Regions from separate parts of the Arthrobacter sp. NPDC057259 genome, predicted to be linked through region 1. Evidence: predicted binding sites of a transcription regulator. Region 1 holds the regulator's gene; the other holds the start of a gene.
What was found. The regulator LexA, encoded in region 1, represses DNA repair genes until DNA is damaged. The targets are predictions, from matches to a motif close to TCGAACANNTGTTCGA.
Positions count from the first base shown of each region.

Region 2: ACFUCU_RS13015 (LysM peptidoglycan-binding domain-containing protein) is a predicted target of LexA. The motif match lies at 3,006-3,021, and genes of this name have one in related genera.

Region 1 covers NZ_JBHUYA010000011.1:29,620-39,458, reverse strand. Annotated here, with positions in the region: gene hisB (imidazoleglycerol-phosphate dehydratase HisB) at 1-297, opposite strand, end outside; gene ACFUCU_RS15885 (histidinol-phosphate transaminase) at 468-1,577, opposite strand; gene ACFUCU_RS15880 (LysM peptidoglycan-binding domain-containing protein) at 1,696-2,001, opposite strand; gene lexA (transcriptional repressor LexA) at 2,617-3,366, shown strand; gene ACFUCU_RS15870 (ATP-dependent DNA helicase) at 3,496-5,586, opposite strand; gene hflX (GTPase HflX) at 5,579-7,156, opposite strand; gene ACFUCU_RS15860 (class I SAM-dependent methyltransferase) at 7,652-8,266, shown strand; gene dapF (diaminopimelate epimerase) at 8,247-9,206, opposite strand; gene miaA (tRNA (adenosine(37)-N6)-dimethylallyltransferase MiaA) at 9,199-9,839, opposite strand, start outside.
Region 2 covers NZ_JBHUYA010000007.1:164,259-174,097, reverse strand. Annotated here, with positions in the region: gene ACFUCU_RS13020 (PASTA domain-containing protein) at 1-1,370, opposite strand, end outside; gene ACFUCU_RS13015 (LysM peptidoglycan-binding domain-containing protein) at 1,469-2,878, opposite strand; gene ACFUCU_RS13010 (Rv2175c family DNA-binding protein) at 3,139-3,492, shown strand; gene ACFUCU_RS13005 (polyprenyl synthetase family protein) at 3,648-4,742, opposite strand; gene ACFUCU_RS13000 (hypothetical protein) at 4,739-5,263, opposite strand; gene dinB (DNA polymerase IV) at 5,398-6,600, shown strand; gene ACFUCU_RS12990 (DUF3040 domain-containing protein) at 6,875-7,249, shown strand; gene mraZ (division/cell wall cluster transcriptional repressor MraZ) at 7,582-8,010, shown strand; gene rsmH (16S rRNA (cytosine(1402)-N(4))-methyltransferase RsmH) at 8,181-9,182, shown strand; gene ACFUCU_RS12975 (hypothetical protein) at 9,179-9,839, shown strand, end outside.

The DNA of each region.
Region 1 (9,839 bases):
GCGGATCCCGGCCTTGGTGCCCAGTGCGGTCTTGAGGACCTCGCCGAAGGTGATGGCGACATCTTCGACGGTGTGGTGCACGTCGATGTGGGTGTCACCGGTGGCCTTGACGGTCATGTCGATCAGCGAGTGCTTGCTCAGGGCGGTCAGCATGTGGTCGTAGAACGGCACCGAGGTGCTGATGTCCGAGACGCCGGTGCCGTCCAGGTCGATCTCGACCAGGACGGAGGATTCGCTGGTGGTCCGTTCCAGGCGGGCGGTCCGGGCCTGGGCAGCGGCTGATCCGGTGGTGCTCATATGGGTGTCCTTTTGGCTAGGTGGCGGTCGCCCGGCCTGTGACGGCGGCGCGCGGGTCCTGGATCAAGTCTAGGGCCCGGCACGCCCGGGACGCCCGGCGGTCGCAGGGGCGGTCGCGCGGGGCCGGCGGGGCTGACCCGGCGGTGCGGAAGGTGGGGGTGGACGCGGGCTCAGCCGCGGTGGGCGGTGAGGATCCGTTCAAGGGCCTCCAGGAAGGCGGTGGTCTCCGCCTCGGTTCCGGCGGTGACCCGGAGATGGCCGGGGATGCCGACGTCGCGGACCAGAACGCCGGCGTCGAGTAGTTCCTGCCAGACCCGGTGCGGGTCCGTGAGCCCGCCGAAGAAGACGTAGTTCGAGTCCGACGACGCCGGGGTAAGGCCCATTCGGGTCAGCTCGGTGACGATCCGATCGCGCTGCCGCTTGATGTCCTCGACGTCGGCCATCAGTGCCTCGCGGTGCCGGAGGGCGGCGAGTGCGGTGGCCTGGGTGATGGCGGAGAGGTGGTACGGCAGGCGCACCAGGCGCAGCGCGTCGGTGACCTCGGGCGCCGCGGCCATATAGCCGATCCTGGCACCGGCGAGGGCGAAGGCCTTGCTCATGGTGCGGGAGACGATCAGCCGTTCCCGGCCCGGCAGCAGGGTCAGGGCGCTCGGGGTGCCCTCGTGGGCGAACTCGTGGTACGCCTCGTCGACGATGATGATGGCCTGGCTGGCCTCCCCCGCCTCGTAGACGGCTTCGACGACATCAAGGCCAAGGCCCGTGCCGGTGGGGTTGTTGGGCGAGCAGAGGAAGACGATGTTCGGCTGCAGCTCGCGGACCTGCCGGGCGGCGGACTCGGCGGTCAGGCTGTAGCCCTCACCGCGGACGCCGGCGACGTAGCCGGTGTCCGTTCCGGCAGCGAGCAGCGGGTACATGGAGTACGTGGGAGGGAAACCGAGGGCGTTGCGGCCTGGACCGCCGAAGGCCTGGAGAATCTGCTGCAGCACCTCATTGGAACCGTTGGCGGCCCAGATGTTCGTGGCGTCCAGCCCGTGGCCAAGGTATTCGGCCAGCGCCCCGCGGAGTTCGGTGAACTCCCGGTCCGGATAGCGGTTGAGCCCGGCGGCCGCCTCGGTGACGGCCTCCGCGATCGCTGCCCGCACGTCGGCGGGGACGCCATGGGTGTTCTCGTTGACGTTCAGGAGAATCGGAACGTCCAGCTGGGGAGCACCGTAGGGGCGCAGGCCCCGCAGGTTGGTCCGGAGGGGAAGTCGGTTGAGTCGCTCAAGCTGGTCAGTCACGTCCCCAGTTTAAGTGAGAGGACTGTCTGGCCCGAAACCGTGACCAACGAAGGCCCATCCCGCGGCCGGCGAATGGCCATCCCGAGGTCGGCGGACGCTCCGTCCCGGGGGATTCAGCTCAGGGGGTCGGAACGAAGAGCTGCTGGCCGGGCAGGACCGGTGCGGCGTCGAGGTTGTTCAGCTGCACGATCTCGGCGACCACGTCCCGCGGATCCCGTTTCGGGTCGACGGTGCCGGCGATGGTCCACAGGGACTCCCCGGGCTGCACGGTCACGGTGACCGTCGGGGTGGTCGCCAGCGATGCCGGGGAATCGGCGGCCTTCGCCGGCGCGGTCAGGAAGCCTGCCAGGGACAGCAGCAGGGCCGCGAGCAGGATCAGGGGCAGTCCGAAGAAGACGAAGCGTCCCCGCCGGGTCAGCCGCAAGGGAGCCTGGGCCGATGAGTGGGCCCGGCGTACAGCTGACGCGCTCCCGGCGGTCGCGTAAGCGTCGGCCGGGGCCGCGAACGGAGCTACCGCCCCGGAGAAGGCCGTGGCGGTATCCGGCACGAGATACAGTGCCGGCCTTCCGGCGTCGGAAAACTGCGAACCGGCGAAAGCGCTTCTTGCTGACATGAACTGAGCCCTCCTGGACTTGTCGTTGCCGCCCGGCGTACTCCTCGTACCTGCCGCCAACCGGCTGAACCATCATTCGCTTCGAACACAAAGCCGAAACCGGCCGTGGTTCTCCACTCGCAATCTTCGAACACATCTTCGAATCTTGCTGTTCTCTTTTTAGCACCTATGAACGAACTCTGTCGAGACTCGCTAGAACAAATGTTTGAAAAACACCGGCGGCTGACCTATTTTTGAAGCACGGAACCGGTCCCTCGAGGGACCCGCACTCCGCACCTGCAGTCTGAAACCTGTCGAACACCCGCCAGCGGTGATCAAGAGCAGTCAAACGGCAGGCACTGACATTTTTAGGATTCGCAGCAATCGGGCCGCTTCACTCGGTCCGCCGGCCACGGATCCGCACCACGAACGGAAGGCACGGCGACCATGGCAGCACAAGCCACCGGCGGGAGGGCAACCCGGCGCGGCGCCCAGCCTGCCCGGGCGCCCAAGAGCCTCACCGTCCGTCAGAAGAAGATCCTCGAAACCATCCAGCGGTCCGTGACGAACAACGGCTATCCGCCGTCAATGCGCGAGATCGGGGACACGGTGGGGCTGGCCAGCCTCTCCAGTGTGACCCACCAGCTCTCCCAGCTGGAGAAGCTGGGCTACCTGCGCCGGGACCCCAAGCGTCCCCGCGCCATGGAAGTCCTGATGCCGCTGACCCTGGACGAGGGATCCACCCCGATTTCCGGCGTCGAACAGCCCCGCGGGCTGAAGGCCGTCGGCGGACTCGCGGTGTCGGAACTGGCCAGCGCCACGGACACGGCGATGGTCCCGTTTGTGGGCCGGATCGCCGCCGGTGGCCCGATCCTGGCCGACCAGGTGGTGGAGGACGTCCTCCCCCTGCCGCGCCAGCTCGTGGGCCACGGTGAGCTGTTCATGCTCAAGGTCGCGGGTGACTCCATGATCGACGCCGCGATCTGCGACGGGGACTGGGTGGTCGTGCGCCGGCAGAACGACGCCGTCAACGGCGACATCGTGGCCGCCCTCCTCGATGACGAAGCCACGGTCAAGACGTTCCGGCAGCGCGACGGCCACACCTGGCTGCTGCCGCAGAACACCCAGTACGAACCGATCCTGGGCGACCACGCCGTCATCATGGGCAAGGTCGTCTCGGTCCTCCGCTCCCTGTAGCGCGGGCAACGCCGCCGGCCAGGGACCGGCTGAACGCGCTGAACGCCCGGACCTGAGGCCCCCCACCCCGCCCGGACGCCGAGGCCTGAGCGCCGCCAAACCCCGCCAAAACGTCCCTGCCCCGGGGGCCTACGACCCCTGCGCGGCTTCTTTCGCGAGCCGCTCCAGCGACGCCACGGCCACCGCCGGGTCCGTCGTGGCCCAGAACGGCGGCAGCGCGGCCCGGAGGAAGCCGCCGTAACGCTCGGTGGACAGCCGTGAGTCCAGCACCGCCACCACGCCGCGGTCCGACGTCGAACGGATCAGCCGGCCCGCGCCCTGCGCCAGCCGGATCGCCGCGTGCGTGGCCGAGACGCTCATGAAGCCGTTGCCCCCGGCCTGCGCCACGGCCCGGGAGCGGGCCGTCATCAGCGGATCGTCCGGCCGCGGGAACGGGATCCGGTCGATCACCACCAGCCGGCAGGAGTTGCCGGGCACGTCAACGCCCTGCCACAGGGACATGGTGCCGAAGAGGCAGGTGTCCGGTTCGTCCGCGAACTGCTTGACCAGCGCGGTCATGGTGGATTCGCCCTGGCAGAGGATGCTCAGGCCCAGCCGCGGCCGGAGCGCGTCGGCGGCCTCCTCCGCGGCGCGCCGGGAGGAGAAGAGGCAGAGCGCGCCGCCGCCGGAGGCGCGGATCAGCTTCTCGAGCTCGTCCAGGGCCTCGGGCGCGGTCCCCCGGCCCGGTTTGGGCAGGTGCTTGGCGACGTAGAGGATGCCCTGCTTGGGGTATTCGAACGGCGACCCGACGTCGACGCCGGTCCAGCTCGGGGCGCCGGGGCCCACCAGGCCCAGGCCCCCCGCGGCCGGTTCGAAGGCCGAGCCGATGGCGAGGGTGGCCGAGGTCAGCACCACGGTGTGGTCCGCGAACAGGCCCTCCCGCAGCCGCCCGGCCACGCTGAGCGGGGCGATGTTGATCAGCACGGGCGCCGAATCATCCGGCTGCGAGTAGCCCTGCTGCGGGTCGAAGGTGCTCTGCCGCGAGAACCACACCACCTCGCGGTTCTCGCGGGCCGCGAGCAGGCGTTCGCAGAGCTCCAGGATCACCATCAGCCGGGAGCGCGCCAGCTGCCGGCCGCCGTCGGCCGTGGTGGAGCCGTCTCCCTTGGAGTCGGAGAGCGCCGCACGGCAGGCGTCCCGGAGCTGGTCCACGCAGTCGAGCTGTTCGCTGTTCAGGCCATTGGGCATCAGTCCGCCGGGCACCCCCGCAACGGCGAGCTCAAGGTTCGCGGCGGCGTTGTTCAGCGCGTCCACGGTGATGCCGGTGTGCTTGCGGGCGCCCGAGGCGGCGGCGTGGACCATGGCCACGGAGAGCTGGCCGGAGACGGCCCCGGTGACCCGGTCCTGGAGTTCGTGCGCCTCGTCCACGACGACGACGTCGTATTCGGGCAGCACGGCCAGGCCCTCGAAGGCGCTCACGGCCAACATGGCGTGGTTGGTGACCACGACGTCGGCGTCCGCCGCGTCCTGGCGCGCCAGTTCGCTGAAGCATTCGGCGGCCGACGGGCACTTCTGCGCGCCGAGGCATTCCATGGCGGTGACGGACACCTGCCGCCAGGCGCGGTCGGTCACGCCGGGGAGCAGTTCGTCGCGGTCGCCGGTGGCCGTGTCCTCGGCCCATTCCCGGAGGCGGACCACTTCCCGGCCCAGCTGCGAGGAGGGGCCGCCCATGGCGGCGGCGAAGTGCGGGACCGAGGTGTCCTCACCCAGGGAGAAGAGCTGGCCCTCGGCGGGTTCCTCGGACGGGAACCCACCCTCGAGCTTGTGCCGGCACACGTAGTTGGACCGGCCCTTGACCAGGGCGATCTTGACGGGCCGCTTCAGGGCAGGGGTGATGGCCTTGAGCAGTCGCGGCAGGTCCCGGCCGACGATCTGGGTCTGCAGGGCCAGGGTGGCCGTGGAGACCAGGGTGGGCTTGTCGCTGTCCAGCGAGTGGGCGATCAGCGGGATCAGGTACGCCAGGGACTTTCCGGTGCCGGTGCCGGCCTGGACCAGCAGGTGGTCGCCTGTGTCGATGGCGCGGGCCACCTGGCGGGCCATTTCGTGCTGGCCGTCACGGCTCTGCCCGCCCATCGCGGCGACCGCCCGGTCGAGGAGCTCGATCACGAGCTCCTCGCCGGTGGCGCCGCTGGGGGCCGGGCGTGCGTCGCTGTCCGCTTCCGCCACGGCCGGTTCAGTCATTGCGGACGAAGGGATCCAGCTCGGCCGCCAGGCCTTCGCGCACCATGACGACGGCGCGCGTGCCGGTCTCCTCGTGGTCCAGGCTGACGATCTCCGCCTCGGTCTCGTGCAGCTTGCTGAGCACGTCGCCGCGGCTGTACGGGATCATCAGTTCCAGCTTCACGCTGGGCCGCGGGATGCCTTCGCTGACGGCCCGCAGCAGCTCGGGGATGCCCTCGCCGGTGCGGGCGGAGACCACCACGTGGCGCGGTTCGCGCTGCTTCAGGCGCTCCACCACGAACGGGTCCGCGGCGTCGGCCTTGTTCAGGACGATGATCTCGGGCACCTTGCGGGCGTCGACCTCGCTGAAGACGGACCGGACGGCCGCGATCTGGCCCTCGGGGTCCGGGTGCGAGACGTCCACCACGTGCAGGATCAGATCCGAGTCGGCGACCTCCTCCAGGGTGGACCGGAACGCCTCCACCAGCTGCGTGGGCAGCGAGCGGACGAAGCCCACGGTGTCGGCCAGGGTGTAACCCAGGCCGTCGGAGGTCTCGGCCTTGCGCACGGTGGGGTCCAGGGTGGCGAACAGGGCGTTCTCCACCAGCACGCCGGCGTCGGTCAGCCGGTTCAGCAGCGAGGACTTCCCGGCGTTGGTGTAGCCGGCGATCGCGACGGACGGGACGGCGTTACGACGGCGGTTGGCCCGCTTGGTCTCACGCGCCGGCTTCATGGCCGCGATTTCGCGGCGCAGCTTGGCCATCCGGGTGCGGATCCGCCGACGGTCCAGTTCGATCTTCGTCTCACCGGGGCCACGGGAGCCCATGCCGGCGCCGGCGCCGCCCACCTGGCCACCGGCCTGGCGGGACATCGACTCGCCCCAGCCGCGGAGGCGGGGAAGCAGGTACTCGAGCTGGGCCAGTTCCACCTGGGCCTTGCCCTCGCGGCTCTTGGCGTGCTGGGCGAAGATGTCCAGGATCAGCGCGGTCCGGTCGATCACCTTGACCTTGACGATGTCCTCGAGCGCACGCCGCTGGGAGGGCGCCAGTTCGGCGTCGACCACCACGGTGTCCGCACCGGTGGACATCACGATGTCCTTGAGCTCCTGGGCCTTGCCCGAGCCCAGGAAGGTTCCCGGGTCCGGCTTTGCCCGGCGCTGGACCAGCCCGTCCAGCACCTCGGAGCCGGCCGTCTCGGCCAGCGCGGCGAGTTCGCGGAGGGAGTTCTCGGCGTCGGCCAGGGTGCCCTCGGACCAGAGGCCGGCCAGCACCACGCGCTCCAGCCGGAGCTGCCGGTATTCGACCTCGGTGACGTCTTCGAGTTCGGTGGAGAGCCCGGCGGTGCGGCGCAGGGCGCGGCGCTCTTCGAGGTCCTGCTGGTCGCCGTCGTAGCTGCCGTGCTCGGTGGCCAGGCCGGAGATGGCCTGGGCCCGGCCCAGGACCGCGCGGGGTTCGGCGGTGTCCGCGTCGGCGGCGCCGGTGTCCCGGGCGGGGGAATCCTTGGAAAGAATCCGGTCGATCACAGCCTGGATCTCGGCAGGACTCATGTCCTGGGCTGCTGAATCGGGTCCGGTGTTGGGCTGACTGGTCATGGTCTCCTTTGAAGGGTCTGCCATTTCAGAATAATGCTGATCGGTGCGGTGCGCTGCGGAATTCGCGCTGGGCTGACGATGTGGGGTCATCCGTGCCTCCTGGCTGTCCTGCGGCGGCGGTGCCGCGGACGGGCGGGCTCCTCGGCGGAGCGGCGGGTGGGGTCCGTGGGTCCTGGAAAGGTTTCCTCACGGGCGGTGCTGCACGCCGGTCGGTTCCGCGGGTGACGGCGGGGCCGTGCGGTGGGATCTTCGAGGCGTGGAGTTTCCGGCGTTGCTGGAATGAGTGCCGGAACAGGCCGCGGGTCGCCGCGGCCGGAGGGGTCCAGCGGAGGGCGGGGCCTGCGTCGCTGGAGGGCGGATCACCCGTTGAGGCGGGCGCCTGTGCCGGTTGCCTGGTGGCCGGCTATTCGAAGATCAGGAACATGCCTCCAAGTTTACCAGAGCGCACCTTTCCGGTTTCCCAAGCCCGCGGACGGCCAACTACTCTGGCACGTTATGGAGTCTGCACACTATTTCAGCGCCCAGCCGGCCGGGCCGTTCACCCGCAAGCCCCTCGCCGTGGAACTGGCCGGCACGCCGCGACAGCTGCAGACCTCCAGCGGAATCTTCAGTCCCGACGGCGTCGACAAGGGCACCGCGGTGCTGCTGGCGGATGTCCCGGCCCCGGCCCCGCAGGGGAACCTGCTGGACATCGGCTGCGGCTGGGGTCCGATCGCGCTGACGATGGCGCTGAAGGCCCCGCACGCCCACGTCTACGCCGTGGACGTCAACGAGCGCTGCGTGGCTCTGACCAACGAAAACGCGGCACTGCTGGGCCTGGAGAACGTCACGGCCAGCACCCCCGGCGAGGTGGACCCGGAGCTGCGCTTCGACACCATCTGGTCCAACCCGCCCATCCGGATCGGTAAGGACGAGCTGCATTCCCTGCTGCTGCTCTGGCTGCCGCGGCTGGCGCCGGGCGGGTCGGCGTGGCTGGTGGTGCAGAAGAACCTCGGCTCGGATTCGCTGCAGCGCTGGCTGGGCACGGAGCTCGACAGCAGCTTCACGGTGACCCGGGAGAGCACCTCGAAGTCGTTCCGGATCCTTCGGGTCAGGAAAGCGTCCCGCTAGCGACGATCACGGCCGGGCCGCTGAGCTCGACGTGCTCGTGGCCGTCGGGGGCGACGAAGAACTTCACGCCGACGACGCCGCCGGGCACCGTGACGTTCCAGGCGTCCGGCGCGCCCTGACCGGCCCAGTGCCGGATCGCGACGGCGGCCGCGCACGCGCCGGTGCCGCAGGAGAGGGTCTCGCCCACGCCGCGTTCGTGGACGCGCATGCTGATGGCGCCGATGCCGTCGTGGACCAGCGGCTCGGCGGGGACGACGAACTCGACGTTGGTTCCGTGTGGCGGCTCCGGGTCGACGCGCGGTGCGGTGAACAGTTCGGTGGCGTCCAGTTCTGCCTGCTCGGCGAGGGCGACGACGGTGTGCGGGTTGCCCATGCTGACCGAGAGGGCCGGGCGGGCAACGTCGAGGCCGTGGGCGCTGACGAGGGAGTCCATGGCCCGGGCCGTGGCTTCGCCGGGGAAGATGAATTCCCAGGGACCCATGTCCACGGAGTAGCCGGAGGCGGTGCGGACGACGGTCTTGATACCGGCGCGGGTGCCGATCACGAGGGATTCCCCGGCGGGCAGGTCCACGAGGCCCTGCTGGACCAGGAAGTGGACGAAGACCCGGACGCCGTTGCCGCACATTTCGGAGAGCGATCCGTCACCGTTGCGGTAGTCCATGAACCACTCCGCCTCCGGGTGCTGCGCGAGCAGCTCGGCGCCCTCGGGCAGGAACCGGGAGGGGACGGCGCGGATCAGCCCGTCGCCGCCGATGCCGCGGTGCCGGTCACAGAGGGCCGCGACCTGCTCGGCGGTCACTTCCAGGGCCCCGTGCGGGTCCGCGATCAGGACGAAGTCGTTGCCGGTGCCATGGCCCTTGGAGAAGGCGAGCCCGGCCAGTGCTGTGGTGTCGGCGGCGTGGGCCGTCGAGGCGGCGGTTCCGGCGAGAGTGTCATCCATGGTCCAAGGCTACCGGGCCGCCTCCCGCCGGGACCAACGCCAGCTGCGTTGCCTTCGCCACGAGGTCCGGGGCCTGCCAGTCGAGCCAGGCGATCCGCGGGTCGGCGCGGAACCAGGTGAGCTGGCGGCGGGCAAACTTCCGGGTGGCGGCGATGGTGTCCTCGGCGGCGTGCGCGATGTCGGATTCGCCGTCGAGAACCTTGAGGAACTGGGCGTAGCCGAGGGCGCGGGAGGCGGTCTTTCCGCGGCGCAGGCCCTCGGCGTCCAGCCGGCGCACCTCCTCGAGCAGGCCGCGGTCCACCATGGCGTGCACGCGGGCGGCGAGGCGCTCGCGCAGCTGCTCCCGGTCCACCTGGAGGCCGATTTGGACGGCCGGGCGGTGGTAGGTGCGGTCCGGCATGAAGGAGCTGAAGGGCCGGCCGGTCAGTTCGTACACCTCGAGGGCACGGATGACCCGCCGGGCGTCGCCCAGGCGCCCGGCCGAGACCGGGTCCACCTGCTCCAGCCGGGCCCGGAGCGGGGCCAGGCCTTTCGCCGCCTCCTCGGCCTCGAGACGGGCCCGGACGGCCGGGTCGGTGCCGGGGAAGTCCAGGACGTCCAGGGCGGCCCGGACGTAGAGCCCGGACCCGCCGG
Region 2 (9,839 bases), on a different contig from region 1:
GCGGCGAGGACTGCCGCCAGCACCAGCACCACGATCCAGACCAGGCCGCGGCGGCGGGGGTTGCCGGGCCGAAGGGTGCGGCTGGGGGTGGCGGCGGCCCGCTGGCGGGCCTTCTCCTCGTCCCGGTCCAGCTTGCGCTGGGCGCGCTTGCTGGCCGGCGGCGCGGCGGCGTCCCCGGCCCAGGCCTCCGCCCCGAATCCGGAGCCGCTGTCGCCTGAGTCGCCGTAGGGCGAGTCGCCGTCGTCGGAGTCGCCGGGGGCGGTCAGCGGGCCGAAGCCGCCGGCGGCGGCTCCCCGGGTCGGCGGACGGGACGTTCCCGGGATCACGGTGGTGGGGTTGCTGCCGCCGCGGCCGATCACTTCGGTGGGCTGCGGAAGGGCGCCGAGGAACTCGGTGTGCGCCCCGCCGTCGTCGGCAGCGGCGCCCGCAGCGGCACCCGCGGCCGTACCAGCGGCTCCGGCCGCGGCAGCGGGCAGCGCGGGGGAGAGCGGACGGGCGGCGGGCGGTTGCAGGTCGAGTTCGGCGTCGCTGAGGTTGGTCCGGATGTGGCGCAGCTCGGAGAGCAGGGCCTGCCCGTCCACCGGGCGCTTGTCGGGGTCGTTGGCGGTGCACCACTGCACCAGCTCATCGATTTCTCCGGCCAGTCCCGGCACCAGGAGCGAGGGCGCGCCCACACTGGAGTTCACGTGCTGGTAGGCCACCTGGATGGGAACCTCGCCGTCGAACGGCTGCCGGCCGGTGAGCATCTCGTAGAGCATAATGCCCAGGGAGTAGATGTCGCTGCGGGCATCGGCCTGCCGGCCCATCACCAGCTCGGGGGAGAGGTACGCCACCGTGCCGATCAGCGCGCCGGTGCTGGTCGACGTCGTGACGGCCCGCGCGAGGCCGAAGTCACCGATCTTGATCCGGCCGTCGTCGGCGATCAGGACGTTCTCCGGCTTCACGTCACGGTGGATCAGCCCGGCGGCGTGCGCGGCGGCGAGGCCCTCAACCACGGGGTCAATGTAGGCCAGGGCCAGCCTCGGCGTGAGGGCGCCGCGTTCCTTGAGCATGTCCCGGAGCGTGTGGCCCTTGATGTACTCCATGACCAGGTAGGCCAGCGGGCCGTCCTCGCCCTGGTCCAGCATGCCCACCACGTGCGGGTGGGAGAGCCGGGCCGCAGCCTTCGCCTCCCGGCCCAGGCGGTCCAGGAACTGCGGGTCCCCGGCCATGTGCGGGTGCAGGACCTTGAGCGCCACATCCCGCTCCAGGCGGCGGTCCGTTGCGAGGTAGACGGTGGACATGCCGCCCCTGGCCAGCTTGGAGCGAACCAGGTACCGGTTGTCCACGAGGGTCCCGACGAGAGCATCCGAAGTGTAGTCCTGCACCATTCGATCCTACGTTCTGCACAGAAACGGGCCCGGATTGACATGCAATCCGGGCCCGTATCGTTACGCGACGGAGGGCTCAGCCCCGCGCGAAGCCGTGGTCAGCTGAACTGCTGCTGCAGCCGCTTGATGGACGCGACGTACGCCTTGGTGTCGTCGTACATGCCGTTCTTGCTCACCGAGTACTGGCCCTGGTAGTAACCGGCGATCGCGGTGTCCAGGTCCTTGCTGGTGCGGACCAGCTGGCGGATGATGGCGACGCCGGCCGTGGCGTTGTCGTACGGGTCCAGCAGGTTCAGCTTGCGGCCCACCAGGTCCGAGGCCCACTGTCCCGAGGACGGGATGACCTGCATGGTGCCAATGGCATTGGCGGGGGAAACCGAGCGCTGGTTGAAGCTGGACTCCTGGAAAGCGAAGGCCATGGCCAGGGACGGGTCGACGCCCATCCGGCGCGCGGTGTCCGCGACGATCTGCTTCATCTGCGCGGTGCTGGGCACCGGCGAGGCGTTCAGGATCGCCTTGTTCGCGTTGGCGGAGCTGACCACGGCCTCCGGGTAGCTGAAGCCGAGGAAGGTGCTCGGGACCAGCGGCGTGACCGTGGCCGGCGGCGTGCTGGAGCTCGGGTTGACCGTGGTGGAGGAACCCGCACCCGGGATGACCAGCTTGTTGCCCGGGTAGATGATGCTGCTCATGGTCAGCCGGTTCGCCGAGAGGATGTCGGCGAGCTTCACGCCGTTCTTAGCCGCGATACCGGAGAGGGTGTCGCCGGACTTCACGGTGTAGGAGCCGGAGGCGGGGGCCGGTGCCGGCGCGGGTGCGGACGGCGCGGGGGCTGCCACCGGGGCGGGGGCCGCCGGTGCCGGGGCGGCGGGGGCGGAACCGCCACCCACCTTGATCTGCTGGCCCGGGTAGATAATCGAGCGCATGTTCAGCCCGTTCCAGTTCAGGACATCGGAGAGCTGGACGCCGCTGCGGGCGGCGATCGCGCTGAGGGTGTCGCCGGACTTCACGGTGTAGGACTGGCCGCCGGCGGGAGCGGGGGCCGGGGCCGACGGCGCGGCGGGGGCCTGGGGGGAGGCGACCGCGTTGCCGCTGAGCTTGATCTTCTGGCCCGGGTAGATGATCGAGTTCGGCTGCATGTTGTTCAGCTTCAGGACCTGGTAGGTGTCCAGGCCAAACTTGCCGGCGATCGCGCTGACGGTATCGCCGCGGGAAATCGTGTACTCGGCCGGGGCGGGCGCCTGGGCCGGCTGGAATGCCGCCGGGATGGTGGTGGAGACGGCGGCGGCCGGGATAATCGCGGACGGCAGGGCCTGGGCGGTGAGCCCGGCGGCCTGGGCCTTCATGGCGGCGGCCAAGGTGGCCGGGATGGCGCGCGGCCGGGATTCCGCGGCGGCCGGTTGGGCGATCGCCAGCGAAGACAGGACGACGGCGGGCAGGGCCGCCGTCGTGGCCGCGATCAGCGGGAGGCCGGGCCTAGGGGTTGGCTTCGGCGCACGGGACGTCGTCATGGGAAAGATCCTCTTCTCAGCGGCGAACGCTGCAGGTCAGGCCGGTGTTACTGGTGTTGCCAGTGTGACTCTAGATACCCCAGTTACAAATGTGATCTATGTGAATCTCTCATGAATTGGGAAATAGCACAAGAACTGTTTGACATTCCGTAAAACCGTTTTGTGGGTGTGTCGTGGACGGGTGCTGCGGAGCGGGGTGAATTACCGTCCGGGACGCGGCTGACTAGGCGCAATACGTCCCGACATGGCACTCTTGACGCGTGAGTAATGTAGAAAGCCTTGTAGGCGAATGGCTGCCCCTGCCCGATGTTGCCGAGCTGCTGAATGTCTCCATCACCAAGGTTCATGCGCTGCTGGACGAGCGTGCGCTGGCGGCGATCCGGGTGGGAGACCGCCGCATCCGCTCCGTGCCCGCGGCGTTTATACAGGACGGCCACGCGGTGGAAAGCCTCAAGGGCACCATTGTGGTCCTTTCCGACGCCGGTTATTCGGATGAGGAATTGATTACCTGGCTGTTCACTGCGGACGAATCCCTGCGGGGCCGTCCGATCGACGCCCTCCGCGAGGGCCGCAAGACCGAGATCCGCCGCCGCGCCCAGACGATGGCCTGGTAGCGCACCGCAGAGGCGGTTTCCTGGATCAACTTTCAGCGTCAACGGCGAAGGCCGTGCCCGGGGCAGTCACTCTGCCAGGGGCACGGCCTTCGCTTTTTTGTTGACGCTGCTGTTGTCCTCGGTGCTGTCGTCGCTGTTATTGCCGCTAACGCGCGTCAGGCCGCGCGGCTGACGGCGGCCTCGGCGAGCCGGCGCAGGGCCGTCTTCGGCAGCTCGTCCAGTTCGAGCGACTCCAGCGCGTCGAAGGCGGCCTGGCCGAATTCCTCGATCAGCGTCTCGGTGGCCTGCAGGGCTCCGCACTCGACGATGATCCGGCGGATCTCCTCGACGTCGTCGTCCCCCAGGCCCGGACTGCCCAGCCGGGCGTCGATGAACCCGGACTCCTCCGGGGTGGCCATCTCCAGGGCAAAAGCCACCAGGACAGTGCGTTTGCCCTCGCGGAGGTCATCGCCCGCGGGCTTGCCGGTGGTCACCGGGTCCCCGAACACGCCCAGGACGTCGTCGCGCAGCTGGAAGGCCTCGCCGAGCGGCAGGGCGAAGGCCGAGTAACCGCGCAGCAGGGCATCGGTGGCGCCGGCCAGCGCACCGCCCAGTGCCAGCGGATGCTCGGTGGAGTACTTGGCGGACTTGAACCGGATGATGGACTGCGCCCGGCTGACGGCACCGGCCCGGTCGCGGCGCGGCCCGGCGACCTCCTCGAGGATGTCCAGGTACTGGCCCGCCATGACCTCGGCGCGCATCAGGTTGAAGATGAGCCGGGCCCGGCTGCCGGCGGCGGCGCGGTTGCCGATCTCGGTGAAGGATTCCTCGCTGAAGGACAGGCACAGGTCGCCGGTAAGGATGGCGGCGGCGTGGCCGAAGCGTTCGGGATCGAGGGCCCAGCCCTGCTCGCCGTGCAGTTCACTGAAGCGGCGGTGCACGCTGGGGCCGCCGCGCCGGGTGTCGGAGCGGTCAATGATGTCGTCGTGGATCAGCGCCGCGGCCTGGAACAGCTCCAGCGCCGAGCCCGCGGTGATCACCTCGGCGGCGGCGGCGTCTCCGCCGGCGCCCCGCCAGCCCCAGTAGCACATCAGCGCCCGGAGCCGCTTGCCACCGGTGACCAGGTTGGAGATGGACCCCATCAGGGGGTCGATGTCCGGCGAGATGGTTGACATGATCGCGGCCCGCCCGGTCAGGAACTCGGTGAGCTTCCCGGCCACGGCGGCAACGTAGGCGGCCTGTTCGTCCCGGAGTTGTTCGGCCAGGCTCACTTGACGGACCCGGGGGCGACGTTGGCGCCGATGGTGAAGGTGGACACCCCGGAGGCCTCGACGACGGCGAGGTTAACGGTCTCGTTGTCGACCCGGACGAAGTCCTTGGACGCCACGGCGCCGACCTTCTCGCCCGGGACGGCCTTGAACCCCTGGCCCTCCAGCTGCTGGGTGTAATAGGCCACGACGTCGGAGGACGGCGCAGATACCTTGCCCACCAGGGCGACGGTGGCGGGGGAGCCGGTCTTGTCGAAGCTGCTGGATTCCACCTTGGCGTTCGGCATCAGCGGCAGGAGCTGCTGCGGGAAGCCGGCCACCAGGGCACCCACGGTGGCGGAGGTGCCCGGCGTGGCGGACGGGCTCGGGGAGGCGGTGACGGAGGCCGTCGCGGTGGGTGCCGGAGCGGCCGCCGAGGATGCGGCCGGCGCTCCCGCCCCGGAGGTGCAGGCCGTCAGGGCCAGCAGGGCCCCTGCCGCGGCGACTGCGGCCACGGCCCGTGTACGCTCTCCAATTACCTTCACGAAGACATTCCTCCTGGTGTTGATGCCGGATCCAGCCTCCAGTTTAGTCAGGCCCTGCGGCTAGGATTGATCCGGTGGGGCAGGAGAGCGGCAGCAGTGCCGGAACGGGCAGCGGATCATCCGGCGGAACGGCGTTGAGCGCCGATGCGCTGCGTGAGCTGCGCGGCAGCAGCATCCTGCACGTGGACATGGATGCCTTCTTCGTCTCGGTGGAGCTCCGGACCCGGCCCGAACTCAAGGGCAAGCCGGTGATCGTCGGTTACCCCGGGGAACGGTCCGTCGTCCTCTCCGCCTCCTACGAAGCACGCAAGTTCGGCGTCAAGTCGGCCATGCCGATGGCCCTCGCCGCACGGATGTGCCCGGCCGCGGTCATCATCGAACCCCGCCACAAGCTCTACTACGAAGTGTCCGGGCAGATCATGGCCATCTTCGGCTCGATCACCGACCTGGTGGAACCGCTCAGCGTCGACGAGGCGTTCCTCGACGTCGGCGGCGCCATCCGCCGGCTGGGCCCGCCACGGGAGATCGGCGCCTTGATCCGACGCCGGGTCTCGGCCGAGCTAGGCATCACCGCCTCGGTGGGCATCGCCGCCAGCAAGTTCGTGGCAAAGATCGCCTCCACCCGCTGCAAGCCGGACGGGCTGCTGCTGATCGCCCCGGAGGAGACCGTGCCCTATCTCCACACCCTGCCGGTCAACGCGCTCTGGGGCGTGGGCGCCAAGACGGTCGAGGTCCTGGCCCGGATGGGGATCCGCACCGTGGCCGATGTTGCCGCCACCCCGCTGCCCTCGCTGCGGAAAATCCTCGGCGCCACCGGCGAACACGTCCACCGGCTCTCGTGGGGCATCGACCCGCGGCCGGTCACCCCGGTGCGGCTGGAGAAGAGCATCGGCGCCGAGGAGACGTTCGCCGTGGACACCACCGACGCGGCACTGCTGCACCGCGAGCTGCTGCGCCTCTCCCACCGGACCGCGGGACGGCTCCGGAGCGCCGGCATGCACGCGCGGACCATCGCGCTCAAGCTGCGCTACGCCGATTTCTCCACCATTACCCGTAGCCGGACCGTCAGCACCCCGCTGGACAGCGCCCAGCTTCTCTACGGCGTGGCGGTGCAGTTGCTCGACTCGGTCGGGGACCGCCCCATGGCCGTCCGCCTGATCGGCATCCGGGCCGAACAGCTGGAGGAGGCCGCGCAGGCGCCGCTGCAGTTGAGCCTGGACCGGCGGGACGACAACTGGCGCGCCGCAGAGCAGGCCCTGGATAAGGTGACCCGGAAATTCGGCGCCAGCTCGGTCCTTCCGGCCCGCCTGCTGGACCCGTCCCCGGGTACGGACTGACCACGCGGCGGAGACCCGGGCGGGGCGTTGCCGGAGGACTTTCGGCGTCTTTCAGAACGGGCCCCGACAAACTATCCTTATTTATACGTAGATTTCGAACGGCTGGATGGAACGTTCGGACTGCCGGCTGTGTCAGGGGAAGCGACCGTGAACGGCCTCGAGGGTGCCAGTCGTCCGATGGCGGACGACGGGAACCGACGGGGAGTTCCGGACGTTGGGCAGGTAGGACAGGGCCGCGTCAGATCCGGACGTTGGCGGATTAAAGGAGGTCGTGATGCCGCTCTCGGAGCACGAACAGAAGTTGCTTGAGCAACTTGAGAAGCAGCTGCACGAGGACGATCCCAAGTTTGCCAGTTCCATGGGATCGGACCCGGTCCGCTCCTGGTCCACCCGGCACCTGGTGATCGGAATCCTCGGCACCCTCGCCGGCGTCCTCCTGCTGTTGCTCGGCGTCTCGCTGCAGAACATCATCGTCGGGGTCCTCGGCTTCGTGGTGATGGGCGGCGGCGTCTACTACGCCACCATGCGCAACGGCGGCGTCAAGGCCAAGACCGGAGGAGCACCCCGCAAACCCGGCAAGCCCCGCAGCTCCTTCATGAGCAACCTCGAGGAACGCTGGGAAGAACGGCACCGCGGCGGGGACGCCTGACCACAGACCCTGCTCCACCCCGCTCCACCGGCAGCGCCTCCACTTCACACCACCGGCACCCGGTTTCCGCGACAAAGGCCCGCTTCGGCGGGCCTTTCGCCTTTTAACCCACCTTTTGGTCCCCACCCGGCCCCTTCTGCCCTCCACCGCGCCCCACTTTGGCTCCTTCCCTTTGTTGGCGCGGGACGCCGCCAGAAAAAATGTGTCGAAATTGTGGCCGAAAGGCCGGAATGTCGTTGACGGGGGAGTGAAGTGGAGTAATGTGGAGCGCGTAAGAGGGTAGTGGCAGCACAGGGGACGTTGGACTTCCAAGAACAGACGGGTGGTGGGCCGTGTTTCTCGGCACTCATTCACCACGCCTGGACGAGAAGGGCCGCATCATCCTGCCGGCAAAGTTCCGCGAGGAACTGGCCGGGGGGCTGGTTCTCACAAGGGGCCAGGAACGTTGCATCTACGTCTTCAGTGAGGCGGAATTCGGCCGGGTTCACGAGCAGATGCGGGAGGCTCCACTGTCCTCCAAGCAGGCCCGTGACTACATCCGCGTTTTCCTCTCTGGAGCCTCAGACGAGGTACCTGACAAGCAGGGGCGCGTGACGATTCCGCCGGCGCTCCGGGAGTACGCAGGACTCGGCAGGGAGCTGGCCGTCATCGGCGCCGGAACCCGCGCGGAGATCTGGGACGCCCAGGCCTGGAACGAGTACCTGGCTGAGAAGGAAACCGCCTTCTCGGAAACCGACGACGCCATCCCGGGGATTCTCTAGCCCCCGGCGCCGCAGCCCCACCACCGCTTCTTGATCGAGATCTCCAGCCGCCCATCCCGCACCCACCTGGCTCACTTCCCCGGAGCCAGGCGGACCGCAGGATAGGCGCGGATGGGGATCTGGACCAAGAAGCACCCTCCAGTACCGCCAACCCAGGAAAGGACGCAGGCATGAGTGACGACTCAAACCAGGCGAAGCCTACGTCCGAACGCCATGTACCGGTCCTCAAGGACCGGTGCATCAATTTGTTGGCCCCGGGATTCGACGCGGCCCGGCGCCGGGGCGAGACGCCCGTCGTCGTGGACGCGACGCTCGGGATGGGCGGCCACTCGGAAGCGATGCTGCAGCGGTTCCCGGACCTGCACCTGATCGGCATCGACCGGGACGAGGAAGCCCTTGCCCTGGCGGGGGAGCGGCTGGCCCCGTTCGCCGACCGCACCGACCTGGTCCACGCGGTCTACGACGAAATCGCCGAGGTGATCGAGGACCTCGGCTTCAGTGAGGTCCACGGCATCCTGATGGACCTGGGCGTCTCCTCCCTGCAGCTGGACGAACGGGACCGGGGCTTCGCCTACTCCTTCGACGCGCCGCTGGACATGCGGATGGACACCAGCCGCGGGATCACCGCGGCCGACGTCGTCAATACCTACAGCGAAGAGGACCTGGTCCGGATCATCCGCAAGTGGGGCGAGGAGAAGTTCGCAGGCCGGATCGCCAACCGGATCGTCGCCGCCCGCGCCGAGCGTCCCTTCACCACCACCGCCCAGCTGGTCGACACCATCCGCGCCGTCGTCCCCGCCGGCGCCGCCAAGTCCGGCGGACACCCGGCCAAGCGGACCTTCCAGGCCCTGCGCATCGAGGTCAACGAGGAACTCGACGTGCTGGAACGCGCCATCCCCGCCGCCGTGGCCTCGATCGCCCTCGGCGGCCGGGTCGTCGTGATGTCCTACCACTCGCTGGAAGACAAGATCGTCAAGTCCGTCTTCCAGGCCGGCTCGAAGTCCTCCGCGCCCCTGGGCTTCCCGGTGGAGCTCGAGGAGCACAAGCCGGAACTGAAAACCCTGACGAAGGGCACCGAGGTGCCTACCGCCGCCGAAATCGCCGAAAACCCACGCGCAGCCTCCGCCAGGCTCCGCGCTGTGGAACGCATCAAAGCCAGGAGAGACGCATGAGCGCTGCCGCCGCCACCACGTACCCCGTGTCCACCGCTGCGACCGCGCGAGCACTGCCGGAGCTCCAGCCGGGGCAGCCGGCCCGGAAGAACCGCACCCCGCTCTCGGTGGTCCGGTCCGTTCCGCGCCGCCGCCGGGCACCGTTCGTCGTCATGTGCTTCGGCCTGCTGGCCCTGGCCCTGATGGCCGTGCTGGTGCTGAACATCTCCGTCTCCTCCGCCCAGTACCAGCTGGTGGAACTGCGGGCGAAGCAGAACACGCTGACCAAGCAGAACCAGGACCTCACCCAGCAGGTGCAGAACTACGACGCCCCGCAGAACCTGGCCGCCAAGGCCACGGAGCTGGGCATGGTGGCCTCCACCGCCAAGGGCCAGATCGACCTGTCCACGCTCTCGGTCACCGGAAAGGCCAAGCCCGCGGCGAAGTCGGACGCGCCCTCGGCCGTGATCGCCGCCCCGGCCATCGCCGGCCAGGTCGCCGTCGTCCCAGCGCCGTCCGCCCAGGATCCGCTCGCCAACCGCAAGCCGGCCGACAGCACCTCCGCCGCGGCTTCCGCCACCGACGCCGCCGCGAAGACCGCGGCCGACGCCGCCGCGGCAGCCAAGCAGGCGGCGGAACAGGCGGCAGCCAAGGCCGCCGCGGCCGCGCCCGCCGTCG